Regions from separate parts of the Kitasatospora hibisci genome, predicted to be linked through region 1. Evidence: predicted binding sites of a transcription regulator. Region 1 holds the regulator's gene; each other region holds the start of a gene.
The links. The regulator HrcA, encoded in region 1, represses chaperone genes, less so after heat shock. The targets are predictions, from matches to a motif close to TTNGCACTCNGNNNNNCNGAGTGCNAA.

Region 1 (6,985 bases):
GCTGGACACCGTCGGGTTCCGCTTCTTCGGCCGACCGGGGTCACTCCGGCAGGGTGACGAAGTCGATCAGCTCCTCGACCCGGCCCAGCAGCTCGGGCTCCAGGTCCTTGTAGGAGTCGACCCCCGAGAGGACCCGCTTCCACGCGGCGGGGGTGTCGACCGGCCAGCCGAGGCGGCGGCAGGTGCCCTCCTTCCAGTCCTCCCCGCGCGGGACGGCGGGCCAGGCCGGGATGCCGACGCTGGCCGGCTTCACCGCCTGCCAGATGTCGATGTAGGGGTGGCCGACCACCAGGACGGCCTCGCCGGTGACCCGGGCCGCGATCCGGTGCTCCTTGGTGCCGGGCAGCAGGTGGTCGACCAGGACGCCGAGGCGGCGGCCCGGGCCGGGGGCGAACTCGGCGACGATCGCCGGCAGGTCGTCCACGCCCTCCAGGTACTCGACCACCACGCCCTCGATCCGCAGGTCGTCACCCCAGACCCGCTCGACCAGCTCGGCGTCGTGCCGGCCCTCGACGTAGATCCGGGACTCGCGGGCCACCCGGGCACGGGCCCCGGGTACGGCCACCGAGCCGGAGGCCGTGCGCCCGGGAGTCCGGGCGGGGGCCGGCCCGGCGGGGCGCACCAGGGTGACGGTGCGGCCCTCCAGCAGGAAGCCGCGCGGCACCAGCGGGAAGACCCGGTGCTTGCCGAAACGGTCCTCCAGGGTGACGGTGAAGCCCTCGGCGGTCTTCTCGCAGCGCACCACCGCGCCGCAGAAGCCGGTCGCCGCCTCCTCCACCACCAGGTCCCGTTCGGCCGGTACCTCGGGGGCGGGCTGCTGCTTCTTCCACGGCGGGGTCAGGTCGGGTCCGTACTGGCGGCTTCGCATGCAGGCGACTATAGGCAGCGCCGCCGCGCCGCGCCGACGGCCCGTCACAGGCCCGGCGCGCCCCAGACCGGGAACCAGCGGGTGAGGTCCTTCTCCAGCCGCAGGTCGTTCCCGAGCGAGGCGCTGACCTGCAGCTCCAGCGGGCTGTTGCGCTTCTCGCCGCCGCCAGGCATCGGCGCGAACGGGTAGAAGGTGCCGCGCTTGTAGAGGTAGACCAGCGCCAGCGAGCGGCCCTGTTCGTCCCGGAACCCGACCATCGAGCAGAGCAACTGCGGGCCGAAGCCGTTCCCCTCCAGCTCGCTGTTGACCGCGTGCAGGTCGGTGACCAGCTCCGGCAGCTCCCCCGGCGGGTGCCGCACCAGCAGCCAGGAGTAGCCGTACGCGTCCGTGGAGGCCTCCACCGGGACGCCGCCGCGCCCGGTGTCGGCGTCCAGCAGCGCCCGCACCTGCCGCTCGACCTCGACGAAGGCGCCGCCCTCGACGGAGGCGAAGCAGACCGAGCCGAGCCCGGTCGGGCGGAAGCCGGAGGCCGCCTCCAGGGTCAGCGCGGCCGACGGCACGCCGAACAGCTGGTCGAGGTCGGGCTTGACCGGCTTGGTGCGGCCGAACAGCGCGTCCAGGATTCCCACGGCGGTCCCTTCCGAGGCGGCGGTCAGCGGCCGAGCCGGGCCGAGATCCGGGCCAGCTGCTCCAGCCGCCGCTCCAGCGAGGGGTGGGTGGAGAACAGCTGGGTGGCGGTCTCCCGGGCGCTCAGCGCGGGGGCGAAGTAGAAGGCGTTGTAGGGCTGCGCCTGGCGCAGGTCCTTGGTGGGGATCGCGGCGATCTGCCCGGTCACCTTGGTCAGCGCCGAGGCGAGCGCGCTGGGCCGGCCGGTGAGCTGGGCGGCGGCACGGTCGGCGGCCAGCTCCCGGTAGCGGGAGAGCAGCCTGGTCAGCAGGAAGCTGATCGCGTAGACCACCACCGACACCAGCGGGATGATCAGTGCGACGATCGCGGCGTTGGAGTCGTTGTTGCTCCGGCCGCCGGCGAACCCGCCGTACACCGCGATCCGGGTCATCGCCCCGGCCAGTACCCCGAGGAAGCCGGCGACGGTCATCACCGCGACGTCCCGGTGGGCGACGTGCGACAGCTCGTGCGCGAGGACGCCCTCCAGCTCCTCCGGCTCCAGTCGCCGCAGCAGGCCGGTGGTGACGCACACCACCGCGTTCTGCGGGTTGCGGCCGGTGGCGAAGGCGTTCGGCATGTCGTTGTCGGCGACCGCCACCCGGGGCTTGGGCATGTCGGCGAGCGCGCAGAGCCGGTCGACGGCGCCGTGCAGCTGGGGGTACTGCTCGGGGGTCACCCGGTGGGCGCCCATCGCCCGCTCGGTGATCTTGTCGCTGAACCAGAACTGGGCGACGAACAGGCCGCCGGAGATCAGCACGATCAGCGGCCAGGCGCCGCGCAACAGCGCGATCAGCAGTCCGGTGAAGCCGACGTAGAGCAGGCCGATGAAGAACATCGTGGCGACCATCCGGCCGGTGAGGCCGCGGTCCGGTGCGAAGCGGGTGGGCTGGCCCGAGGTCGACATCGCTGTCCTCCGTTCGCCGTCTGTTGTCGATGCTCCCACTCGGACCGGCGCGGGGCATCATCCGGCGCGCGGCCCGCCGTCGCGGACTGCGGGCAGGATCACCCCGGCCGGGCCGTTCCTGCGGTGGGACCCGGGCCTTACACTGGCAGATACGGTTCTGGCACTCGTGTGTTCAGAGTGCCAGGAGCGGGGTCGCCCGGTTCGGCCCGGAACGTGCAGGTACGGAACACATGTCACAACGGACAACGTGCGAAGACGGAGGTGCGTGCCCCATGGCCGGTGAGGTCCGCCAGCTGGACGACCGCAAGCTCGCGGTGCTTCGCGCCATCGTCCAGGACTACGTGGGCACCGAGGAGCCGGTCGGTTCCAAGGCCCTGGTCGAGCGGCACAACCTCGGTGTGTCACCGGCGACGGTCCGCAACGACATGTCGGCGCTGGAGGAGGACGGCTACATCCATCAGCCGCACACCAGCGCGGGGCGGATCCCCACCGACAAGGGGTACCGCCTCTTCGTCGACAAGCTGGCCGAGGTCAAGCCGATGAGCGCGCCCGAGCGGCGGGCGATCCGGCACTTCCTGGACGGTGCCGTCGACCTCGACGACGTGGTCGCCCGCACGGTCCGGCTGCTCGCCCAGCTGACCCGCCAGGTCGCGGTGGTCCAGTACCCCTCGCTGTCCCGTTCCACCGTGCGGCACATCGAGCTGGTGGCCCTGGGCCCGGGCAAGGTGATGCTGGTGCTGATCACCAACACCGGCCGGGTCGAGCAGCGGATGGTCGACTGCCCCGGTGCCGTCGGCGAGGCGGTCCTCGCGGACCTGCGCGCCAAGGTCAACACGCGGGCCGTCGGCCGGCGGCTGCCGGAGGTCCCGGGGCTGCTGGAGGACCTGCCGGCGCTGTTCGAGGCGGCCGACCGGCCGACCGTCACCACCATCCTGGCGACGCTGTTCGAGGCGCTCGCCGAGCAGAACGAGGAGCGGATCATGCTGGCCGGCACGGCCAACCTGACCCGTTTCGGCCACGACTTCCCGCTGACCATCCAGCCGGTGCTCGAAGCGCTGGAGGAGCAGGTCGTCCTGCTCCGCCTCCTGGGTGAGACCGCGGACGCCGGGATGACGGTGCGGATCGGCCGCGAGAACGCCTACGAAGGGCTCAATTCCACTTCGGTCGTCTCGGTCGGTTACGGTTCGGGCGACGAGAGCGTGGCCAAACTGGGTGTGATCGGTCCGACCCGGATGGACTATCCGGGCACAATGGGGGCGGTGCGAGCGGTGGCACGGTACCTCGGCCAGATCCTGGCCGAGTCGTAGGAACGGCCGCCGTCGGGAATTCCGGCGGTGGTCCCAGTCGCAGGCACTTCTACAGGCGGAACAAGCGGAGCATTTGGTGGCCACGGACTACTACGCGGTACTCGGCGTCCGACGGGATGCGGGGCAGGACGAGATCAAGAAGGCGTTCCGGCGCCTGGCACGCGAACTGCACCCGGACGTCAACCCGGACCCGAAGACGCAGGAGCGGTTCAAGGAGATCAACGCCGCCTACGAGGTGCTCTCCGACCCGCAGAAGCGGCAGGTCTACGACCTCGGCGGGGACCCGCTCTCCCCGAACGGCGGCGCGGGAGCGGGAGGCTTCGGCGCCGGCGCGGCGGGCTTCGGCTTCTCCGACATCATGGACGCCTTCTTCGGCGCCGCCTCCGGCCAGCGCGGCCCGCGCTCGCGGACCCGGCGCGGCCAGGACGCCATGATCCGCCTGGAGATCACCCTGGAGGAGGCCGCGTTCGGCACCACCAAGGAGCTCCAGGTCGACACCGCCGTCACCTGCACCACCTGCAGCGGTGAGGGCGCCGCGCCCGGCACCTCCGCGCAGACCTGCGACATGTGCCGCGGCAAGGGCGAGGTCTCCCAGGTCACCCGGTCCTTCCTGGGCCAGGTCATGACCTCCCGCCCCTGCCCGCAGTGCCAGGGCTTCGGCACCGTCGTGCCGACCCCGTGCCCCGAGTGCGCCGGCGACGGCCGGGTCCGCGCCCGCCGGACCCTGACCGTCAAGATCCCGGCCGGTGTCGACAACGGCACCCGGATCCAGCTGGCCGGCGAGGGCGAGGTCGGCCCCGGCGGCGGCCCCGCCGGCGACCTCTACGTCGAGATCGCCGAGAGCACCCACACCGTCTTCCAGCGCCGCGGGGACGACCTGCACTGCACGGTGACCATCCCGATGACGGCCGCCGCGCTGGGCACCCAGGTGCCGCTGCAGACGCTGGACGGCCTGGAGGAGGTCGACATCCGGCCCGGCACCCAGTCCGGCCAGTCGATCCCGCTGCACGGCCGCGGCATCACCCATCTGCGCGGCACCGGCCGGGGCGACCTGATAGTGCATGTCGAGGTGCAGACGCCCACCAAGCTCGACCCCGAGCAGGAGGAGCTGCTGCGCCGCCTGGCGGTGCTGCGCGGCGAGGAACGGCCGGCCGGCCAGTTCGCGCCGGGCCAGCAGGGGCTGTTCTCCCGGCTGAAGGACGCCTTCAACGGCCGCTGACCCCGGTCCGACGGACGGTCGCCGACCGGGCCGTCGCCCGCACCGCCGGTGCCCGGTGATCCGCGAGGGTCGCCGGGCGCCGTCGTTCCCCCGCCCGTCCCACCTCCAGGAACCGCCATGACCGCGCCCGTGTTCGTCGTCGAGACCGCGCAGCTCGCCACCGCCGCACCCGGCGCGGTGGTCCGGCTGGACGGCCCGGAGGGGCGGCACGCCGCGGCCGTCAAGCGGCTGGAGCCGGGCGAGGCGGTGACCCTCGCGGACGGCCTCGGCCTCGGCGTGGACGGCACGGTCGCCGCGGTGCACGGCAAGGACGCCGTGGACGTGGCGGTGGCCGCCGTCCGCCGGGAGCCCGAGCCGGCCCCTCGGATCGTCGTCGTCCAGGCGCTGCCCAAGGGCGACCGGGGTGAGCTGGCCGTGGAGACCATGACCGAGGTCGGCGTGGACGCGGTGATCCCGTGGTCGGCCTCCCGCTGCATCACCCAGTGGAAGGGCGAGCGCGGCGCCAAGGCGCTCGCCAAGTGGCGGTCCACCGCGCGCGAGGCCGGCAAGCAGTCCCGCCGGCTGCGCTTCCCCGAGGTCCGCGAGCCGATGACGACCCGCCAGCTGGCCCCGGTGCTGGCCGCCGCCGCGTTCGCCGGGGTGCTGCACGAGGAGGGCGCCGAGCCGCTGGCCGGCGCCGCCCTGCCCGCCGCGGGGGACATCGTGCTGGTGGTCGGCCCCGAGGGCGGCGTCTCGCCGGAGGAGCTGGCCGCCTTCGCCGAGGCCGGCGCCAAGCCCTACCGGCTCGGCGCCTCGGTGCTGCGCACCTCGACCGCCGGGGTGGCCGCCGGCGCCCTGCTGCTGGGCCGCACCGGCCGCTGGGGCTGACCCGACGCCCCGGGGCGACGGCCGCCTCCCCGGCCACCGCCGTCGCCCGCAGGAGTCGGCTGTTGCCGAAAAGCCGGTGTGCCGTGCGCGTACGTGCCTAGGCTGGCGGCGTGAGCGAATCCCCGAGCACCTCCGCCGGCGCCTACCTGCGCCACCCGCACCTGCACGGTGACCTGGTCACCTTCGTGGCCGAGAACGACGTCTGGCTGGCTCCGGTGGACGGTGGCCGGGCCTGGCGGCTGACCGCCGACCACGCCCCGGTCCGCTACCCGCGCTTCTCCCCGGACGGCCGGCACATCGCCTTCACCTCCACCCGGGACGGCGCCCCCGAGGTGCACGTCGCCCCGGTGGACGGCGGCCCGTCCCGGCGGCTGACCTACTGGGGCAGCGGCCAGACCCGGCTGGAGGGGTGGACGGCCGACGGCCGGCCGGTCGCCACCACCACCGCCGGGCAGTCCACGCTGCGCCGCACCTGGGCGCACGCGGTGCCGCTGGACGGCGGCGAGCCGGTCCGGTTGCCGTACGGGCCGATCGGCGGGCTGGCGTTCGAACCGGACGGCGACCGGGTGCTGCTCTCCACCGTGAACAACCGGGAGCCGGCCTGGTGGAAGCGGTACCGGGGTGGCCGGGCCGGCAAGCTCTGGATCGGCCGCGAGGAGTTCGTCCGGGTCCACGAGGACCTCGACGGCCAGCTGTCCTCGCCGCTCTGGGTCGGCGACCGGATCGCCTTCCTCGCCGACCACGAGGGCGTCGGCGAGCTCTACTCCAGCCTCCCCGACGGCTCCGACCTGCGCCGCCACACCACCTCGCCGGACGGTTTCTACGCCCGCAACGCGAGCACCGACGGCACCCGGGTGGTCTGGCACGGCGCCGGCGACCTCTGGCTGCTGGACGACCTGGCCGGCGCCGAGCCGCGCCGCCTGGACATCCGCCCGGCCGGCCAGCGGGCCGGGCGCCGCCCCCGACCGGTGCACGCCGCGCACTGGCTGGAGACCGCCGCCCCCGACCGCACCGGCCGGGCCGGAGCCGTCGTCGTGCGCGGCACCGTGCACTGGCTGACCCACCGGGAGGGCCCGGCCCGGGTGCTGGACGAGACACCCGGCGTCCGTGGCCGGCAGGCCCGGGTGGTGCCGGGCGAGGACGGCGGGCAGGGC
Region 2 (6,985 bases), 670 kb from region 1:
GCGTCGGGATCGTGCGCGGCACCACGCTGCTCGCCGACGCGGTGGCCTCCAGCGTCAACGACCACGCCCGGTTCGGCGGCGTGGTGCCGGAGATCGCCAGCCGCGCGCACCTGGAGGCGATGGTCCCGACCATCCAGCGCGCCCTGGACACCGCCGGCGTCAAGGCGAGCGACCTGGACGGCATCGCCGTCACCGCCGGCCCCGGTCTGGCGGGCGCCCTGCTGGTCGGCGTCAGCGCCGCCAAGGCCTACGCGTGGGCGCTGGACAAGCCGCTGTACGGGGTCAACCACCTCGCCTCGCACATCTGCGTGGACCAGCTGGAGCACGGCCGGCTGCCGTCGCCGACGATGGCCCTGCTGGTCTCCGGCGGGCACTCCTCGCTGCTGCTCAGCGAGGACATCACCAGCGACGTCCGCCCGCTCGGCGCGACCATCGACGACGCGGCCGGCGAGGCCTTCGACAAGGTGGCCCGGGTGCTCGGCCTGGGATTCCCGGGCGGCCCGGTGGTCGACCGCACCGCCCGCGAGGGCGACCGGAAGGCGATCGCCTTCCCGCGCGGCCTGACCGGCCCCAGGGACCCGGAGTACGACTTCTCCTTCTCCGGCCTGAAGACCGCCGTCGCCCGCTGGGTCGAGGCCAAGCGCCGGGCCGGTGAGGACGTGCCCATCGCCGACGTGGCGGCCTCCTTCCAGGAGGCGGTGACCGACGTGCTCACCCGCAAGGCGGTCAAGGCGTGCAAGGACAACGGCGTCGACCACCTGATGATCGGTGGCGGGGTGGCGGCCAACTCGCGGCTGCGCGAGATGGCCCAGCAGCGCTGCGACCGGGCCGGCATCCGGCTGCGGGTGCCGCGTCCCGGCCTGTGCACCGACAACGGCGCCATGGTCGCCGCGCTCGGCGCCGAGATGGTCTGGCGCGACCGCGCGCCGTCCTCCTTCGACCTGTCGGCGGACTCCTCGCTGCCCGTCACCGACGTGCACGTGCCGGCCGGGTCGACCGGGCACGGCGACGTCCACGGCCGGGCGTACGACGCGCTGGGCGGCGGCGGCCGGTGACCACCACCGCCGCCATGTGGGAGGCCCGGGCCGCCGACGGGCGCGGGGCCGACCTGGCCGCCTGGGTGCGCGGGACGGCGCTGCCCGCACTGCGGGGTTCGGCCGGACTGGTCCGCACCGAGCTGTTCGGCGCCGCGGGGGACCGGGTGCTGCTGATCACCTGGTGGGCGGGTGAGCGGCCGGTGCCGGTCGCGGACCCGCCCGCCGAGCTGCTCGGCCGCCCGGTGCACCGCTGGTCCTTCACCAGCGAGCACGTGGAGTAGGGCCTGATCCACGCGACGGGCCCCGCCCGTTCGCCGGGGCCGAGCCGCCGCGCCCGGGCCCGTCCGGGAACCGAACGACCGATCGCTACCGTGCATAGCTGAGAGATCGCTGAACGGGACCGGGGAGCGCGGCGCGGTGAAGAGGTACGGGCGGGGCAGGGCGGGGACGTACGCGGTGGGGGCACTGGCGCTGCTGGCCGCCGCCACCGGCTGCGGCAGCGGAGGCACGACCGGGCCCGCCGGGGCCGGAGGCACGTCGTCGGCGGCCGCGCCGTCCGCCGGAACCACCGCCGGCCGGCCGGTCCCGGCCCCGGTCGGCACCACGCCGGCCGCCGCGCCCGCGCCCGCGGCCGGGGACGCGGCCGCCTGGGCCAAGTGGAACCTCAAGCCGCTGCCGCCGGCCCCGGCGGCGCCCGCCGACAAGCCGGTCAAGCTCCAGCGGACCGGCCCCGTCCCGGTCTTCAGCGACGTGAAGACCACCGACAAGGTCGTCTTCATCACCATCGACGACGGCGCCGAGAAGGACCCGAGGTTCGTCGAGATGCTGACCGACCTCAAGGTGCCGGTCTCGATGTTCCTGACCCGCGACATCGTCAAGGACGACTACGGCTACTTCAAGCCGCTCCAGGCGCTCGGCAACCACATCCACAACCACACCGTGGACCACGCGATCATGAGCAAGGCCGCGCCGGAGAAGCAGAAGTCGGAGATCTGCGACGCGCAGTCCGCGCTCACCCAGCAGTACGGCGCCGCGCCGCTGCTGTTCCGCCCGCCGTACGGTGACGGCGCCAACACCCCGGCGCTGAACACCGCGGTGCAGCAGTGCGGGCCGCGGGCCGTCGTGCTCTGGCGCGAGTCGATGCAGATCCACGACATGCAGTACCAGGCGGCCGACAAGAGGCTCCGGCCCGGGGACATCGTGCTCGCCCACTTCCGCGGCCCGAAGGACCTCAAGGGCGAGACGATGACGCAGATGTTCGGGGAGATGCTCGCCCGGATCCAGGAGCAGGGCTTCGCGGTGGCCCGCCTGGAGGACTACATCCAGGCGCCGGGCTCCTAGGGAGCGCCCGGGCCGGGAGCCGGGGCGTCGGCCCTGACGGGCCGGCCGAGCATCATCAGCGGGCCGTGGTCGGTGCGGCTGAGGATCACCGTGACGGTGTTCGGGCCGCTCGGCTTCAGCTGGCGGCGCAGCTCCTCGGGGGTGATCGCCATTCCGCGCTTCTTGATCACCACGGTGCCGACGGTCCGCTCGCGCAGCAGCGCCTTCAGCTTCTTGATGTGGAACGGCAGCACGTCGGTGAGCTCGAAGGCGTGCGCGTACGGGGTGGCGACCAGCTCGTCCGAGGTGACGTAGGCGATCTTCGGGTCGATCAGCCGGCCGCCGACCTGCTCCGCCACCTCGGCCACCAGGTGGGCCCGGATCACCGCGCCGTCCGGCTCGTAGAGGTAGCGCCCGACCGGTCCGGCCGGTGGGTCGGGCAGGTCGCCGCCGGTGAGCGAGGCGCCCTGCGGAAGCAGCGTGGCGCGGTGCGGCCGCTCCGCGCGGGTGCCGAACCAGAGCACCGCCTCCTTGACGTCGCCGTGGTCGGAGACCCACTCGGCCTCGGCGTCCGCCGGGACGGCCTCGTGCGGGATGCCCGGGGCCACCTTGAGCGCCCCGACCGGGGTGCGCCGGCCGGTCTCGATCGCCCAGGACAGCGGCGGCGCGTACGCCTCGGGGTCGAAGACCCGGCCGCGCGAGGTGCGGCGGGCGGGGTCGGTGAAGACCGCGTCGTAGCCGGCGACGTCGACCTCGGCGACGTCGGCGCAGCGCACCTCGACCAGGTCGGCCAGGCCCAGTGCGGCGGCGTTGGCGGCCGTTGCCGCGCAGGCCGCCGGGTCCCGGTCGACCGCGAGCACCTCGATGCCGGCCCGGGCCAGGGCGAGCGCGTCCCCGCCGATCCCGCAGCAGAGGTCGGCCAGCCGCTTCACGCCCAGCTCGGCGAAGCGCCGGGCCCGCCACTCGGCGACGCCGCGCCGGGTGGACTGCTCGACGCCGTTGGGCGTGAAGTACATCAGGTCGGCGTCGGCACCGAACTTGGCCCGGGCCCGCTGCCGCAGCCGGGCCTGCCCGAACGCCGCCGACACCAGCTCCGCCGGGTGCCCGCGGCGCAGCCGGGTGGCCAGTGCGAGCTCCTCCTCGGGGGTGAACTCGCGCAGCTCGGCGAGCAGGGCCTGGCCCTCGGGCGTCAGCAGGGGCTGCAGGTTCTCGGTCTCCACGGGGCCATTCTCGCCGGTGCCGCGGCCCCGGGCGTCCCCCGGCGGCCCGGGGCCCGAGCGCGCGGCGGCCCGGGGCGGCGCACGAGTGCGGCCCCTCGTCCCGTTCCGCGGAATCGGCGGGCGCGTCGTTGGCACTCTGGTTGACTGAGTGCTAACAGCGGCCTAAGGTCTTCCTTGGCACTCTCCCCATGGGGAGTGCTAACGCGATGACGCGCGTCTGACCCCCGCGACGGCAGACCCGCAGGTTCGCCACCTACCCGTTAGAAAACCCCGTAATCTCCGAAGGGGAGCTCGGACGTGACCACCAGCAGCAAGGTTGCCATCAAGCCGCTCGAGGACCGCATCGTGGTCCAGCCGCTCGACGCCGAGACCACCACGGCCTCCGGCCTGGTTATCCCGGACACCGCCAAGGAGAAGCCCCAGGAGGGCGTCGTCCTGGCCGTCGGCCCGGGCCGCTTCGAGGACGGCCAGCGTCTGCCGCTCGACGTCGCCGTCGGTGACATCGTCCTGTACTCGAAGTACGGCGGCACCGAGGTGAAGTACCAGGGCGAGGAGTACCTGGTCCTCTCGGCTCGCGACGTTCTCGCCATCATCGAGAAGTAAGACGTTCCAGCCCGCCCCGGATCCGTGTCCCAAGTGACAGGGGCCCGGGGCGTGGTTGTTGGTTCACGTAGTCCGGCGGCCGCCGTGCCGGCCGTCGCCCCGAGGGAATAGGGAACATGGCGAAGATCCTGCAGTTCGACGAGGACGCCCGCCGCTCGCTGGAGCGCGGTGTCAACAAGCTGGCCGACACCGTCAAGGTGACCATCGGCCCCAAGGGCCGCAACGTCGTCATCGACAAGAAGTTCGGCGCCCCGACCATCACCAACGACGGCGTCACCATCGCCCGTGAGGTCGAGCTGGACGACCCGTACGAGAACCTTGGCGCGCAGCTCGTCAAGGAGGTCGCCACCAAGACCAACGACGTCGCGGGCGACGGCACCACCACCGCCACCGTGCTGGCCCAGGCCCTGGTCAACGAGGGTCTGCGCAACGTCGCCGCCGGCGCCGGCCCGGCCGCCCTGAAGAAGGGCATCGACAAGGCCGTCGCCGCCGTCTCCGAGCACCTGCTCTCGGTCGCCCGCGAGATCGAGGGCAAGGACGACGTCGCCGCCGTCGCCTCCCTCTCCGCGCAGGACACCCAGGTCGGCGAGCTGATCGCCGAGGCGATCGACAAGGTCGGCAAGGACGGTGTCATCACCGTCGAGGAGTCGAACACCTTCGGCGTGGAGCTGGACTTCACCGAGGGCATGCAGTTCGACAAGGGCTACCTGTCGCCGTACTTCGTCACCGACGCGGAGCGGCAGGAGGCGGTCCTGGAGGACCCGTACATCCTGATCAACCAGGGCAAGATCTCCTCCATCCAGGAGCTGCTGCCGCTGCTGGAGAAGATCCTTCAGGGCGGTGCCTCGAAGCCGCTGCTGATCATCGCCGAGGACGTCGACGGCGAGGCGCTGTCCACCCTCGTGGTGAACAAGATCCGCGGCACCTTCAACGCCGTCGCCGTCAAGGCCCCGGGCTTCGGCGACCGCCGCAAGGCGATCCTCGGCGACCTGGCCACCCTGACCGGTGCCACCGTCATCTCCGAGGAGGTCGGCCTCAAGCTCGACCAGGCCGGTCTGGACGTGCTGGGCACCGCCCGCCGCGTGACCATCACCAAGGACGACACCACGATCGTCGACGGTGCCGGTGACGCCGAGGCCGTGGCCGGCCGCGTCGCCCAGATCAAGGGCGAGATCGCGGGCACCGACTCGGACTGGGACCGCGAGAAGCTGCAGGAGCGCCTGGCCAAGCTGGCCGGCGGCGTCTGCGTCATCAAGGTCGGCGCCGCCACCGAGGTGGAGCTGAAGGAGCGCAAGCACCGCCTCGAGGACGCCATCTCGGCGACCCGCGCCGCGGTCGAGGAGGGCATCGTCGCCGGCGGTGGCGCCTCCCTCGTCCACGCCGCCAAGGTGCTGGACGGCGGCCTGGGCCTGTCGGGTGACGAGGCGACCGGTGTCGCGGTCGTCCGCAAGGCGCTGCACGAGCCGCTGCGCTGGATCGCCCAGAACGCGGGCCTGGAGGGCTACGTCATCACCTCCAAGGTCTCCGAGCTGGAGCAGGGCCAGGGCTACAACGCCGCCACCGGCGAGTACGGCGACCTGGTCAAGGCCGGCGTCATCGACCCGGTGAAGGTGACCCGCTCCGCTCTGGAGAACGCCGCCTCCATCGCCTCCCTGCTCCTCACCACCGAGACCCTCGTGGTGGAGAAGAAGGAGGAGGAGGCCGACAACGGTCACGGCCACTCGCACGGCGGTCACGGCCACTCCCACTGACGCCTGACCGGTGAACGGTGACCGGAGGCCCGGTCCGCGCCCCCAGGGGTTCGGGCCGGGCCTCCGGCGTTGATCCGCTCCGCGCGTGTTCCGGTCCGTCCGACGCGCGTTTCAGCATTTAATCATCAGTAGAATTTTGCAGACGGCAAAGCCTGCCTTATAACTGAGGCATGATCGAGGCCCGCCACCTGCGCGTCCTGCGTGCCGTCGCCCGCACCGGCTCCTTCTCCGCCGCCGCCCGCGAGCTGGGTTGCACCCAGCCTGCCGTCAGCCAGCAGATGAAGGCCCTGGAGAAGTCCGTCGACACCCCGCTGGTGGTCCGTTCGGGCCGCGGGATGCAGCTCAGCGAGGCCGGTCGGGTCCTGCTCAAGCACGCCACCGGGATCCTGGCCGGGCTCTCCGCGGCCGAGGAGGAGGTGGCGGCGATCGCCGGCCTGCGGGCCGGACGGGTGCGTCTGGTGTCCTTCCCGACCGCGAGTTCCACCCTCGTGCCGCCGGCTGTCGCCCGGCTGCGGGACGGCCATCCGGGGGTCCGCGTGTCGTTGGTCGAGGCGGAGCCGCCGGAGTCGCTGGCGATGCTGCGCGGCGGCGAGTGCGAGGTGGCGCTGGCCTTCCGGTACCCGCAGTCGCCCGACGGCGCCCCGGCGCCCGCCCCGCCCCCGGCGCACGGCACCCCGCGCGAGGCGCGGGCCGAGGCGAACCTGGAGGCGCAGCAGCTCAGTGCGGGCGCCGACTGGTCCGACCTGGTGGTCACCCCGCTGCTGGACGACCCGCTGGTCGGCCTGCTGCCCGCCGCGCACCCGCTGGCGGGGCGCGGCGGCGGGAACGGGCCGGTGGAGCTGTCCGAGCTGGCCGGGGAGCAGTGGATCGCCGGCTGCCCGCAGTGCCGGGGGCATCTGGTGGAGCTCTGCGCGGGGGCCGGCTTCGAGCCCCGGATCGACTTCGCGACCGACGACTACCCGGCGGTGGTCGGCCTGGTGGCGGCCGGGCTCGGGGTGGCGGTGCTGCCCGGCCTGGCGCTGGAATCGGTGCGTCCTGACGGCGTGTCGGCGGT
Region 3 (6,985 bases), 2.1 Mb from region 1:
CGCGGGCTTCGAGGCGGCCTGAGGGTCCGCGGACCAGGTGAGGTCGGGCTGGTGAGGCCGGGCGGGTGAATCCCGGACCGCGAACCGGACGGCCCCGGGCCCCGGCGCACTCCGCGCCGGGGCCGCGCGCGTTCCCGCCCCGGGCCGGTGGGCGGCCGCCCACGCGGGTGGGTGCGAGCTTCTAGGCTGGGAGGACGCCGGGAGGAGGGCCGCTGCGGGCGCCGCGCGCAGGCGAGCGGCGTCGGAGGCGAAGGAGTGGACGACGTGCGAGAAGGAGACGGTCCGGTGGACGAACGGAAGCCCGGGCAGGACGGCACCGAGGAGAAGGCCGCCGGGCCGGCCGCGAAGGCCCGGCTGGTCTTCCGCGACCCGCTGGACCAGCAGTCCCGGGACGACACCGACTCCGGCTGGGGCGACCGCCCGGGCGGCGGAGAGAGCGGCGGCCGCGGCCTGGACTGGTACCTGAGCCAGCGCCCGCCGCACCACGGCGACTGACCGGCACCGGACGGCCGCCGGCAGCCCGCGTCGCGTGCCGAACCGCAGCACCCCGGCCGCGGCGGGCTCAGCGCTGCTGCGCGACCAGCGCGTCGCGGATCTCGGCGAGCAGGACGACCTCCTTCAGCTCGGTCTCCGTCTGCACCTCGGCGAGGGTCTTGCGCTTCGCGGTGAACCTGTTCATCGGCAGGATCAGGCAGAAGTAGACGACGGCGGCGGTGATCAGGAACTGCAGCGCCGCGCTCAGCACGGTGCCCCAGAGGATGAAGATGCCGGACGTGACCTCCCCGGTCGCGCTGACCGCGCAGGGGCCCTTGAGGCAGGACCGGTAGGAGTCCAGGTCCTTGGCCCCGAGCGCCCCGACGATCGGGTTGATGACGCCCTTCACGAAGGCGTTGACGATGTTGGTGAACGCCGCCCCGATGACGACGGCGACGGCGAGCTCGACGACGTTTCCACGCAGCAGGAATTCCTTGAAGCCCTTCATGCCGCGTGAACGACGACGTCCTCATTCGGTCACGGGTGATCTTCCACTGCGCCCGACGGGCAACCCGTTCGGTGGACGGACTGCGGGGAGAGTGCGCTGTCGGGCGGCGCCGGCAGGCCCGCCCGGGCCGGGCCGAACGCCAGCGCCGCGGCCACCGTCAGCAGGACCAGCGCCGGCGCCGCGGGCCGCTGCCACAGGGCCCGCCGCAGCCGGTGGAACCGGCCGCCCCCGCGCCGGATCGGCGCGAACGGCGGTACCTCGCGGCGGGGTGGGACGGTCGGCGCCGGGAGCGGCAGAGGGGAGCGGCGGGGGAGGCTCGCGGCCGTGGTCGTCATGGGGCACCGCCCGGGTGGGTCGCAGGGCGCCGGCCCGGGTCCGCCGGGCCGGCCTCTCGCGCACACTCTGGGCCGCCGGCCGGCGGTCGGGAAGTCTTGTCCCCGGGCTTGTGGAAAACCCGGAGCTGTGGACAACCCCGTACGCCCGTGAGGGTGGATGCCGGCCCGCCCGGGTGACACCGCGGGCCGGCGGAACGTCGCGCGGCCCCGGAACGCGGCAAGGCCCACCGGCCGCGCGGCTGCACGGGCCCGGCGGGCCTTGCGGGGAATGACGGGTGTCGGCCGGCCTTGCTCGGCGGCCGACGTGCCGGACGGCGGCCCTACTTGGCGGTCGCCGGAGCGGGGCTCGCCGCGGGGGCCGAGCCACCCGAGGACGACGACGGGGTCGACGACGAGGAGGTCGACGAGGCCGCGGCCGACGAGGAGCCTCCGCTCACCGAGGAGCTGGAGGAGGAGCGGCTGTCGGTCCGGTAGAAGCCGGAGCCCTTGAAGACCACACCCACGGCCGAGAAGACCTTGCGGAGCTTCCCCTGGCAGTCGGGGCACGTGGTCAGCGCCTCGTCGGTGAACTTCTGCACCGCCTCCAGGCCGTTGCCGCACTCGGTGCACTGGTACTGGTACGTGGGCACTTGCTTCCTCCTGGCACTCTCGCCTGATGAGTGCTAACGATGGTCAATGATGCGGCATTCCGCGGGATCAGTCCAGCGACTCCGGTGTGAGATGAGTCGGCGGCCGGGACGGCGCCGGCCGCCGCCTGGCGCCGCCGGCGTCCCGGGCCCGCGCCGCTCTCAGCCCTTGGCCGCACCCACCAGCTGCCGGCTGTTGCCCCGCTCGCCGCTGCTCGCGACCACCGGGCTCGCCGAGCCCGGTGCGATCAGCAGGTGCCGCAGCGCGATCAGCGCGGCCAGGCCCAGGCCGGCGCCGGCCAGCGGCACCAGGAACCCGGCCGACGGGCCGTGGCCGTCGATCAGCCGGCCGGCCACCGTGGAGCCGGCCGCCAGGCCCAGGCCGATGGCGCCGGTCAGCCAGGTGAAGGCCTCGGTCTTGGCGCCCTCCGCGACCAGCGTCTCGACGAGCGTGTAGCCGGTGATCAGGGTCGGCGCGATGGCCAGACCGCAGACCAGCCCGGCGACCGAGAGCGCGACCAGGTCGGGCATCGCCCAGAGCGTCGAGCAGCCGAGCACCAGCAGCGCGTAGCTGGCGAGCATCCGGTGCCGGGCGGCGCGGCGCCAGGCGACCATGCCGTACAGCACGCCGGCCAGCATCGAGCCGCCGGCGAAGATCCCGTAGACCGTCCCGTTGGCCCCGGGCTGGCCGACGGACTCGGTGAAGGCGGTCACCGAGACCTGCATCGCGCCGAAGACGGTGCCCACACCCAGGAAGGCGCCCGCCAGCAGCCGGACGCCGGGGGAGGAGAGCGCGGAGACCCGGCGGACGCCCGGCTGGTGCGGGTGCCGGGCCGGCGCGCTGGCGCGCTGGGCGGCGAAGGCGAGGCCGCCGACGACCGTCAGCGCGGCCTCGGCGATCAGGCCGGCGGAGGGGGTCACCGAGGTGGCGATGGCGCCGGCCAGCACCGGTCCGACCACGAAGGTGAACTCGTCCGTGACCGACTCGAAGGCGAACGCCGTGTTCAGCTTGGCCGGCGAGGCGCCCTCCGTGGAGAGCCTGGCGACCCAGCGGGCGCGGACCATCGCGCCGACCTGCGGCACGCTGGCGCCGGCCGGGGCGGCGGCGAGGAACAGGCTCCAGACCGGGGCGTGCCCCAGCGCCAGCGCGATCAGGGCGCCGACCGAGAAGGCGTGCACCACCACGCTCGGGATCAGGACGGCGGCCTGGCCGTAGCGGTCGGCGAGCCGGCCGGTCTGCGGGCCGACGAAGGCCTGGGCGACGGCCGAGACCGCCGCCACGCTGCCCGCCGTGCCGTAGGAGCCGTGGGTGTCCAGGACCAGCAGGACGATGCCCAGGCTGAGCATCGCGTACGGGAGCCGCGCGGCGAACGCGGGGGCGAGGAACGTCCAGGCCCCGGGCGTGCGCAGCAGCGCGCCGTAGCCGACGCGCTCCGGGGCGGCGGGGTTGGCCGGGGCGGCCGGGTCGGTGAGGGCGTCGTCGGCGACGCTGCCGTTGTCGACCGTTCGGCGAGCCGTCACGGCCGGTCCTTCCTGCTGCCTGGTAGCGCGGAAGGGGCATGGGGTGGCCCCGACGGCGCCGAGAGTCGTCCTCTCGCGCGTCGACCGGGGTAGATACCGGGCCGGCCGGCATGGGTGCCGAAGGCCGGGCCGCAGCCGCCGAGCGGTCGCGCCAACTCTGCATCAGGCAGATGCTGGGGGTGTAGCAACCAGTATACGTATACGCGCGTAGATGTCGCGCTGGCCTCGACAATACAGGTTACTGGCAAAATTGTCCTGCCAATTGAAGGTGAACCCCGGGTGAAGCCGGTCAGCCCAAGGCTCGGCCGGGCTTCGGGTCGCTCAGGCCCCGCGCCCGTGCAGCCAGCCGGCCAGCTTGCCGCCCTTGTCCACGGCCCGCAGCCGCCGCTCGGCCGCCTCGCCCACCTCGTCCGTGGTGACCACCAGCAGCTCGTCGCCGCCGCGCAGCACGGTCGCCTTGTCGGGCACGAAGCTGTTCCCCTCGCGAACGACCAGGGTCACCGCCGCGCCGGCCGGCAGCCGCAGCTCGCCGATCTCCACACCGGACATCTTCGAGGTCGGCGACAGCGCCACCGAGAGCAGGTGGCCGTGCAGCTTCTCCAGCGGGGCGGACTCGATGCCGAGGTCCTGGCCCATCGATCCCTCGCCGATCCGCAGCCACGTGGCCACCCAGGGCAGGGTCGGCCCCTGGAGCAGGGTGAAGACGACGACCAGGATGAAGACGATGTTGAAGACCTCCTGGGCCAGCGGCGCACCCGACACCATCGGGATGGTCGCCAGCACGATGGGCACCGCCCCGCGCAGGCCGGCCCAGCTGAGCAGCGCCTGCTCCCGCAAGGGAAGGCGGAACGGGGTCATGGTCAGCACCACCGAGAGCGGCCGGGCCAGGAAGACCAGCACGGTGCCGATCACCAGGGCGGGCACCACGGCCGAGCCCATCGTCTCGGGAGTGCAGAGCAGGCCGAGCAGGACGAACATGCCGATCTGCCCGATCCAGGCCAGTCCGTCGGCGAAGCCGCGTACGGCCGGTCCGTGCGGCAGCTTGGCGTTGCCCAGGATGACGGCGCTGATGTAGACGGCGAGGAAGCCCGAGCCGTGCAGCAGCGCGCCGCCGGCGTAGGCGAGCACGGTGAGCGCCAGGACGGCGATCGGGTAGAGACCGGAGGACGGCAGTGCCACGTGCTTGACGCCGAACGCGCCGATCTTGCCGACCGCGAGGCCGACCGCGGCGCCGATCGCCAGCTCGGCGGCGATCGTGCCGAGCAGCACGTACCAGCTCTCCGTCTCGCCGGTGGTGGCGAAGGCCACGACCAGGATGACCACGGGCGCGTCGTTGAAGCCGGACTCCGCCTCCAGCAGGCCGGTCAGCCGGTGCGGCAGTGGCACCATCCGCAGGACGGAGAAGACGGCGGCGGCGTCGGTCGAGGAGACGATCGCGCCGAGCAGCAGTGAGGTGCGCCAGTCCAGTCCGACCAGCCAGTGCGCTCCGGCCGCCGTCACGAAGACGCTGATGCCGACGCCGGCCGTGGCGAGCACGGTGGCGGCCGGCATCACCGGTCTCACCTCGCTCCAGCTGGTCTTGAGGCCGCCCTCGGCGAGGATCACGACCAGGGCGGCGTAGCCGATCACCTGGGTCAGTGCGGCGTCGTTGAAGGAGACGCCGACGCCGTTCTGTCCGAGCGCGACGCCGAGGCCGAGGTAGATCAGCAGGCTGGGCAGACCCGACCGGGTCGATATGCGCACGGCGACCACCGCGACCAGCAGGATCACGGAGAACTCAAGGAGCAGCTGGTTCAGGTGGTCGACATTCACGCAGGGGCACCTCGGGCGAGCTGTGGGCGGGCGGGGTGTCTGCCGGCGGCGGGGCCGGGGAGCCGACCGGAAGGGTCGCGGCGGTCGGCACGGCCGATTGCTCCCCTTGCGGATCGTTACTCAGTCTAACATTTTGCCATATCTTTAGCTTCTCCTGTTCCGCGAGGCCGCCGACTCCGCGTGCCTGACCTCGTCCGATCCCACCGTGAGCGTCCCCCGTGCACGCCCGCCAGCCGAGTCGGCCTAATGTGGTGCCCTGTCACGGCCGTGTGCCCTGGACATGCCCGCCCGCCCCCCAGTCGAGGACCGCAAGGACCCAGATGCCCCGCTCGAAGAAGTTCCGGCGCGCCCGTCTGATCGTGATCGTGCTGGTCGTGCTGCTGGTGGCCGGCGCCGGCTACGGCGGCTACCGGGGGGTGGCCGCGGTCCGCGCGTCCTTCCCGGAGGTCGACGGCAGCGTCAAGGTGGCGGGCCTGAGCGCCCCGGTCGACGTCAAGCGGGACGCCAACGGCATCCCCCAGCTCTACGCCGACACCTCCGAGGACCTCTTCCGCGCCCAGGGCTACGTCCAGGCGCAGGACCGGTTCTGGGAGATGGACGTCCGGCGGCACATCACCGCCGGCCGGCTCTCCGAGATGTTCGGCGACAGCCAGGTAGAGACCGACACCTTCATCCGCACCATGGGCTGGCGCCAGGTGGCGCAGAAGGAGTTCGACACCCAGCTCTCCCCGGAGACCAAGAAGTACCTGCAGGCCTACGCCGACGGCGTCAACGCCTGGCTCGGCGAGCACCCCGGCGGGGCGGGCGCCTCGCTGGAGTACGCGCTGCTGGGTGTCGTCAACGGCGACTACAAGCCCGAGCGGTGGACGCCGGTCGACTCGGTGGCCTGGCTGAAGGCGATGGCCTGGAACCTCTCCGGGAACCTCCAGGAGGAGATCGACCGCTCGCTGCTCGCCCAGGACTACAGCCCGGAGAAGATCGCCGAGCTGTACCCGGAGTACCCGTACGCGCGCAACGGCACGATCGTGAAGACCGGCACCGTCAGCGGCGACGCCTACCGCCCGGCCGACGGCCCCGCCCCGGCCGGCGCCGCCACGCAGGGCGCCACCACTCAGGGCGCGGCCGCCACCAAGGCGATGCTGAAGGACGTCACCGACCGGATCGACGCCATGCCGCAGCTGCTCGGCCGCCAGGGCCAGGGCATCGGCTCCAACTCCTGGGTCGTCTCCGGCTCCCACACCACGACCAACAAGCCGCTGCTGGCCAACGACCCGCACCTCGGCCCCGGCCTGCCCTCGGTCTGGTACCAGATGGGCCTGCACTGCCGGACCGTCTCGGCCACCTGCGGCTTCGACGTCTCGGGCTTCACCTTCGCCGGCATGCCGGGCGTGGTGATCGGCCACAACAAGGACATCGCCTGGGGCTTCACCAACCTCGGCGCCGACGTCACCGACCTTCTCCTGGAGAAGGTCACCGGCCCGGACACCTACCTGCTGGACGGCAAGGAGACCAAGTTCGAGCTGCGCAAGGAGACCATCAAGGTCGCCGGCGGCGAGGACCGCACCATCACCGTCCGCACCACCAAGGCCGGTCCGAACGGCGTCGGCGCCCCGCTGATCTCCGACCAGAGCACCGAGCAGCAGAACGTCGGCAAGTACGCGCCCAACGGCACCTCCGCCCCGGACCGCGGCACCAGCGGGTACGGCGTC
Region 4 (6,985 bases), 2.0 Mb from region 1:
GTGGACGTCAACCCGGTCCGGATGCGCAGGCCGTACGCCGCCAGGTCGAGGGCTTCCCGCGCGGTGGCAAGCCGACCGGCGTCCGCCGTGGTGTCGGCGAAGACGGCGGCGATCTCGTCGGCCCGCTCCCGGCGGTACCGGGCCGGGTAGAGCCGCAGGGCGGCCCTCAGGGTGAAATCGGTCATGCGAAGGCCCCCCTGACCCTCGGACGGACAACGGAAAGGGAGAGCCGGCGCTGCGCCTCCTCGGCGACGGCGCGCAGCCGCTCGGCCTCGGCGGCCAGCACCTCGCGCCCGCCACCGGTGAGCGCGTAGGTGCGGCGGGCCCGGCCGTCGACGACCTCCTCGGCGGCGACCTCGATCAGACCCTGCTGGAGCAGCCGGTCCAGGGCCCCGTAGAGCGTGCCGGTGCGCATCCTGACCCGGCCGTCGGAGATCGCGGCGACCTCCTGGATGAGCGCGTAGCCGTGCCTGGGCGCATCGGCCAGCGCAGTGAGCAGGAGCAGCGTCGGCTCCTGCATGGCTCGTTCTGTCATGGGACTATATATACCGGTCGCCGACATATACAGTCCAGGGGAATCGCCGGATCAACCGCCCGCACCCAGCAGAATGGCCTCCATGCCCGACCGAGACCTGCTCGCCGACTGGACCGGACTGCTCCGCCGTTGCGGCGCGAGCGTCGACCCCGAGCCCTACGGCCGCGAGCTGCTGCGGCGCTGGGCCGAGCCGCAGCGGCGCTACCACACCACCGACCACCTGCGGGCGGTGCTCGACCACGTGGACGCGCTGGCCGCGCACGCCGCGGATCCGGACACCGTCCGGCTGGCCGCCTGGTTCCACGACGCCGTCTACCGGCCGGACCGCTCCGAGAACGAGGAGCGCAGCGCCGCCCTCGCCGCCCGGGCCCTCGCCGAGGCGGGCCTGCCGGCGGAGCGGGTGGCCGAGGTGGTCCGGCTGGTCCGACTCACCGTCACCCACCGGCCCGAGCCGGGCGACCGCGACGGGGAGGTGCTCTGCGATGCGGACCTCGCCGTCCTCGGCGGCACCCCGGAGGCGTACGCCGGCTACGCGGCGGCCGTGCGGGCGGAGTACGGATTCGTCCCCGAGCCGGACTTCCGGGCCGGCCGGGCCGCGGTCCTGCGGCAGCTGCTGGCGCTCCCCGCGCTGTACCGCACATCCGCCGCCCACGAGCGGTTCGACGCCCGGGCCCGGGCCAACCTCGCCACCGAGCTCGGCGCGCTGAACGGTTAGGCCTGCTCTTCCGGCCCAGCACCTCACGCGGACGGGCCCGGGCCCACCGGCCTCACGCGGACGGGCCCGGGCAGGCGTCGTCAGGCGAGCTGCCCGACGGGCGCGACCACCGCGCCCTCCTTGCCGCAGACCCAGTGCGGGTCCGACCCCAGCTCGGGCTCCACGCTGAGCGCGTGCGGGTCCCCGTCCGCCGCGCACGCGGTGCAGAGCGGCCAGCGGCCGTACGCCTCCAGCAGCGCGTCCTGGACGTCCTGGGCGACCAGTCCGAGCACGTACTCGGTGCCGTCCGGCCACTGCTCCAGCCACCAGCGCCGGTGGGTCACCGCCTTCTCGACCAGCGACACCACGGCGGCGTCCGTCACGTCCCGGGCGGTCAGGTCGGCCAGGATCAGTGCCCGCGCACTGTGCAGCGCGGTCTCGATGTCATCTGCGGAAGCCATCCGTCCATTCTCCCAGAGAACGCCGCACGGGCGGCTCCCCGAGGGGAACCGCCCGTGCGATCGAAGACTTGACCGATCCGACGAGGGATCAGAAGTCCATGTCACCGCCCGGCATGCCGCCGCCGGCGGCCGCAGCGGCCTTCTCCGGCTTGTCGGCGATGACGGCCTCGGTGGTGAGGAAGAGCGCCGCGATGGAGGCGGCGTTCTGCAGCGCGGAGCGGGTGACCTTGGCCGGGTCGATGATGCCCTCGGCGACCAGGTCGACGTACTCGTTGGTGGCGGCGTTCAGGCCGTGACCGGCGGGGAGGTTGCGCACCTTCTCCACCACGACGCCGCCCTCAAGGCCGGCGTTGGTCGCGATCTGCTTGATCGGGGCCTCCAGCGCGACCTTGACGATGTTGGCACCGGTGGCCTCGTCGCCGTCGAGCTCCAGCTTGTCGAAGGCGACACCGGCCTGCAGCAGGGCGACGCCACCACCGGCGACGATGCCCTCCTCGACGGCGGCCTTGGCGTTGCGGACGGCGTCCTCGATGCGGTGCTTGCGCTCCTTGAGCTCCACCTCGGTGGCCGCGCCGGCCTTGATGACGGCCACGCCGCCGGCCAGCTTGGCGAGGCGCTCCTGGAGCTTCTCGCGGTCGTAGTCCGAGTCGCTGTTCTCGATCTCGGCGCGGATCTGGTTCACGCGGCCCGCGACCTGCTCGCTGTCGCCGCCACCGTCGACGATGGTGGTCTCGTCCTTGGTGATGACCACCTTGCGGGCGGTGCCCAGCAGGTCGATGCCGGCGTTCTCCAGCTTGAGGCCGACCTCCTCGGAGATCACGGTGCCACCGGTGAGGATGGCGATGTCGCCGAGCATGGCCTTGCGGCGGTCGCCGAAGCCCGGGGCCTTGACCGCGACGGACTTGAAGGTGCCGCGGATCTTGTTCACGACCAGGGTCGACAGGGCCTCGCCCTCGACGTCCTCGGCGATGATGACGAGCGGCTTGCCGCTCTGCATGACCTTCTCCAGCAGCGGGAGCAGGTCCTTGACCGAGCCGATCTTGGAGTTGGCGATGAGGATGTACGGGTCCTCGAAGGTCGCCTCCATCCGCTCCAGGTCGGTGGCGAAGTAGGCCGAGATGTAGCCCTTGTCGAAGCGCATGCCCTCGGTGAGCTCCAGCTCCAGACCGAAGGTGTTGCTCTCCTCGACGGTGATGACGCCTTCCTTGCCGACCTTGTCCATGGCCTCGGCGATGAGCTCGCCGATCTGGGTGTCGGCGGCGGAGATGGAGGCGGTGGAGGCGATCTGCTCCTTGGTCTCCACGTCCTTGGCCTGGGCCAGCAGCTGGTCGGAGACGGCGGCGACGGCCTTCTCGATGCCGCGCTTCAGGGCCATCGGGTTGGCGCCGGCGGCGACGTTGCGCAGACCCTCGCGGACGAGCGCCTGGGCCAGGACGGTGGCGGTGGTGGTGCCGTCACCCGCGACGTCGTCGGTCTTCTTGGCGACCTCCTTGACGAGCTCCGCGCCGATCTTCTCGTAGGGGTCCTCGAGCTCGATCTCCTTGGCGATGGAGACACCGTCGTTGGTGATCGTGGGGGCGCCCCACTTCTTCTCCAGCACGACGTTGCGACCCTTGGGGCCGAGCGTGACCTTCACTGCGTCGGCGAGCTGGTTCATGCCACGCTCAAGGCCGCGGCGAGCTTCCTCATCAAAGGCGATGATCTTGGCCATCAGAAGTGGTCCTCCGGGACACGGTCGACTGCTCGGACCAAGGGGTGCCCGCGACGGACGGCCCTGGTGTGCGGGGGTCCTTTCCCCTACCGCTCCCGGGGGCCTCACCGACCCGGTCCGCTGTCACTCTCACGCTGTGAGTGCTAACGCCAATGATTAGCACTCCCGGTAGGCGAGTGCAAGCCCAATCGCCAACCCGCGAGCCGCGCTGCACCCCCGCGCCGGGCCCGCGCCGCCCCTCGCGCCGCGAAGCAAGAGGTGCACCAGCCGATGGGCCGAGCCGAACTCCTGGGTGTCGGAAAGGTCAGACCGCCGCGCGGACCATGTCCGCCTGCGGGCCCTTCTGCCCCTGAGAGATCTCGAACTCGACCCGCTGGCCCTCCTCAAGGGTGCGGTAGCCGTCCATCTGGATCGCGCTGTAGTGGACGAAGACGTCCGCACCACCGTCGACCGCGATGAAGCCGTAACCCTTCTCCGCGTTGAACCACTTGACGGTGCCCTGAGCCATTCCGAACTCCCCTAGTGCTGTGCTGGCCCTTCACGCGCCCGCGGGTCTGCGGGTGCGGGTCTGGTTGAGGCCGGCCCGGGGAACCCCCCCTGGGCACAGCCGCGCACGCCGCAATCCCCGCCGAGAGCACCGGACGGCGTCCGGTTCACGGGCGATTGCGTCGACCGCGGCTGAATGTATCCGGACCGACGCCCTCTGCAACAGAGCCAATCGCCGTGAATTCACCGGGCCCGCCAAGGGGCAGATCCGACGGAATCGGGAGGAACGCCGCAATTCGCGCCGGACATAGCGGACGAATTACACAAATCCCCTCAAGAATTCTGACATCGGCCTGACATGTTTCACGGCCGCGGAGCGGCCACCGGTCTCAGCGGCCGGACGGGGAACGGCGGTGCGGGCGCGGACGGATTCGACCACCGGTACGAGGGGAAGGGGAGCCCCGTTCCCGGTCGAGCCACACTCTACTCCGACTGGGACCGTAAATATTCCCGCCAAAATACGGCCGGCCGCCCCGGGTCGGAATTCCGTCCCGGGGCGGCCGGCTCGGCGGTCGGACGGCTCAGCAGCCGCCGGCCACCGCCGGAATGATCGAGACGCTCGCGCCGTCCTTGATCTCGGTGGCCAGGCCCTCCGCGAAACGCACGTCGTCGTCGTTGACGTAGACGTTGACGAAACGGCGCAGCCTGCCGGTGTCGTCCAGGATGCGCGCGGCGATCCCGGCGTGGTTCCGGTCGAGGTCGGCGATGACGTCGCCCAGGGTGGTGCCCTCGGCGCTGACCTCGGCGGCGCCGCCGGTGTAGGTGCGCAGGATGGTCGGGATGCGGACGTTGGCGCTCATGGGGGGCTTCTCCTAGCTGGGGGTGGGTCAGGCGGAGGCGAGGCCGGCGTCGCGGAACGAGGCCAGCGTCGGGCGGATGACGGCGGTCATCCCGGCGTCGGAGACGGCGTCCAGCGTCTTCAGGCCGTCGCCGGTGTTGATCGCGACGGTCTCCTTGGCCGGGTCCAGCTGTCCGGTCTCGACCAGCTTCTTCAGCACGCCGACGGTGACGCCGCCGGCGGTCTCGGCGAAGACGCCCTCGGTGCGGGCCAGCAGCTTGATCGCGGCCACCACCTCGGCGTCCGTCACGTCCTCGACCGCACCGCCGGTGCGCCGGGCGATGTCCAGCACGTACGGACCGTCGGCCGGGTTGCCGATCGCCAGCGACTTGGCGATGGTGTCCGGCTTGACCGGGCGGATCACGTCGTGGCCGGCCTTGAACGCCGCCGACACCGGCGAACAGCCCTCGGCCTGGGCGCCGAAGATCTTGTACGGCCGGTCCTCGACCAGGCCGAGCGCGACCAGCTCCCGCAACCCCTTGTCGATCTTCGTCAGCTGGGAGCCGGAGGCGATCGGGACGACGATCTGCTCCGGCAGGCGCCAGCCCAGCTGCTCGCAGATCTCGTACGCCAGGGTCTTGGAACCCTCGCCGTAGTACGGGCGCAGGTTGACGTTGACGAAGCCCCAGCCCTCGCCGGCCGGGTCGCCGATCAGCTCCGAGCAGAAGCGGTTCACGTCGTCGTAGTTGCCCTCGATGCCGACCAGCTCGCCGCCGTACACACCGGCCATGACGACCTTGCCCTGCTCCAGGTCGTGCGGGATGAACACGCAGGACTTGAAGCCGGCCCGGGCGGCCGCGGCGCCCACCGCGCCGGCCAGGTTGCCGGTCGACGAGCAGGAGAGCGTGGTGAAGCCGAACGCCCGCGCCGCCTCGATCGCGCAGGCGACCACGCGGTCCTTGAACGAGTGGGTCGGGTTGCCGGAGTCGTCCTTGATGTGCAGCTGCGCGGTGAAGCCGAGCTCGCGGCCCAGGTTGTCCGCCTTGACCAGCGGGGTCCAGCCCGGGTTCAGGTTCGGCTTGGCGGCGACGTCGGCCGGCACCGGCAGCAACGGGGCGTAGCGCCAGATCGAGGCCGGGCCGGACTCGATCCGCTTCCGCAGCGCCTCGGCGCCCTCGCTCCCGAAGTCGTACGCGATCTCCAGCGGCCCGAAGCACTCCAGGCAGGCGAAGCTGGGGCCCAGCGGGAAGCGGGTGCCGCACTCGCGACAGGACAGCGCGGCGGCGGGGCCGAGGTCAACGGTGCTGACGGGTGCGGCTGTGTCGATAGCCATGGTGGCGGAGGCCTCTCTCCTCATCTTCCCCGCGGCGCGGTTGCGCCACAGGCCGGAATTGGCACCTGTCCCGCCGGGGCCTGTGACGACAGCCGCGCGAGAAGGTTGCCGGGACGTCAACGGGCCGTTCCCTCAGTCCCTCTGGATGAGCTCTGTGAAGTTGTCGGTCCTGCTCAGCGGCGACCCCGGCGTGCGAAGGTCCGGCCGCTGTACGAAGACTGTATCCGAAGGCGTGAGGCTTGAACGGGACCGTCCGCCACGCGAGATGGCCCGTTCCACCCGACCGCTCCACCCGATCACGCCGAGGAGAGACCCGTGCCCGCCGACCCGACACCCGAGCTCGTCCCGCAGGCGGCGTCCTGGCTGCGCCGCCGCTCGTGGAGCGCGGCCGACCGTCCGGTGCACACCCTGCTGGAGGCCAAGCGGGCCGCCGGCCGCGCGGGCAGCGTCAGCGTCGTCCTGCCCGCACTGGACGAGGAGGCCACGGTCGGCGACATCGTCCGGACGGTCCGCCGGGACCTGATGGAGCGCCTGCCGCTGGTCGACGAGCTCGTCGTGGTCGACTCCGGATCCGCCGACGGCACCGCCGCCGCGGCCGCCGCCGCGGGCGCCCGGGTGGTCCACCGGGACGAGATCCTCCCCCGGGTCCCCGCCGCCCCCGGCAAGGGCGAGGTGCTCTGGCGCTCGCTGCTGGTCACCCGCGGCGAGATCGTCTGCTTCATCGACGCCGACCTGCGCGAGTTCGACCCGGCCTTCGTCTCCGGCATCGTCGGGCCGCTGCTCACCGACCCCGGCGTCCAGCTGGTCAAGGCCATGTACGACCGGCCGCTCGAGGTGACGCCGAGCGACTCCGCCGCGGGGGACACCGCCGTGGTCCCGTCCGGCGGCGGCCGGGTCACGGAGCTGGTCGCCCGCCCCCTGCTGAAC

Region 2: the regulator HrcA is predicted to act here: its motif matches at 3,706-3,732, upstream of groES (co-chaperone GroES).
Region 3: the regulator HrcA is predicted to act here: its motif matches at 1,957-1,983, upstream of ACF9IK_RS14845 (FmdB family zinc ribbon protein).
Region 4: the regulator HrcA is predicted to act here: its motif matches at 3,558-3,584, upstream of groL (chaperonin GroEL).

Annotation. Positions count from the first base shown of each region.
Region 1 is NZ_CP171642.1:5,615,871-5,622,855, forward strand. It holds gene ACF9IK_RS24525 (DUF3097 domain-containing protein) at 41-868, opposite strand; gene pspAB (PspA-associated protein PspAB) at 913-1,497, opposite strand; gene htpX (zinc metalloprotease HtpX) at 1,521-2,438, opposite strand; gene hrcA (heat-inducible transcriptional repressor HrcA) at 2,711-3,745, shown strand; gene dnaJ (molecular chaperone DnaJ) at 3,822-4,964, shown strand; gene ACF9IK_RS24550 (16S rRNA (uracil(1498)-N(3))-methyltransferase) at 5,082-5,831, shown strand; gene ACF9IK_RS24555 (S41 family peptidase) at 5,942-6,985, shown strand, end outside.
Region 2 is NZ_CP171642.1:4,950,326-4,957,310, forward strand. It holds gene tsaD (tRNA (adenosine(37)-N6)-threonylcarbamoyltransferase complex transferase subunit TsaD) at 1-1,055, shown strand, start outside; gene ACF9IK_RS21730 (hypothetical protein) at 1,052-1,318, shown strand; gene ACF9IK_RS21735 (polysaccharide deacetylase family protein) at 1,455-2,378, shown strand; gene ACF9IK_RS21740 (THUMP-like domain-containing protein) at 2,375-3,577, opposite strand; gene groES (co-chaperone GroES) at 3,875-4,180, shown strand; gene groL (chaperonin GroEL) at 4,297-5,931, shown strand; gene ACF9IK_RS21755 (LysR family transcriptional regulator) at 6,102-6,985, shown strand, end outside.
Region 3 is NZ_CP171642.1:3,493,492-3,500,476, reverse strand. It holds gene ACF9IK_RS14865 (sigma-70 family RNA polymerase sigma factor) at 1-22, shown strand, start outside; gene ACF9IK_RS14860 (hypothetical protein) at 286-495, shown strand; gene mscL (large conductance mechanosensitive channel protein MscL) at 563-982, opposite strand; gene ACF9IK_RS14850 (hypothetical protein) at 1,012-1,317, opposite strand; gene ACF9IK_RS14845 (FmdB family zinc ribbon protein) at 1,638-1,946, opposite strand; gene ACF9IK_RS14840 (MFS transporter) at 2,106-3,356, opposite strand; gene ACF9IK_RS14835 (potassium/proton antiporter) at 3,786-5,276, opposite strand; gene ACF9IK_RS14830 (penicillin acylase family protein) at 5,597-6,985, shown strand, end outside.
Region 4 is NZ_CP171642.1:3,664,554-3,671,538, forward strand. It holds gene ACF9IK_RS15565 (hypothetical protein) at 1-185, opposite strand, end outside; gene ACF9IK_RS15570 (PadR family transcriptional regulator) at 182-535, opposite strand; gene ACF9IK_RS15575 (HD domain-containing protein) at 618-1,250, shown strand; gene ACF9IK_RS15580 (hypothetical protein) at 1,331-1,690, opposite strand; gene groL (chaperonin GroEL) at 1,779-3,401, opposite strand; gene ACF9IK_RS15590 (cold-shock protein) at 3,706-3,909, opposite strand; gene ACF9IK_RS15595 (MoaD/ThiS family protein) at 4,469-4,747, opposite strand; gene thrC (threonine synthase) at 4,775-6,058, opposite strand; SAM riboswitch class I at 6,076-6,210, opposite strand; gene ACF9IK_RS15605 (glucosyl-3-phosphoglycerate synthase) at 6,374-6,985, shown strand, end outside.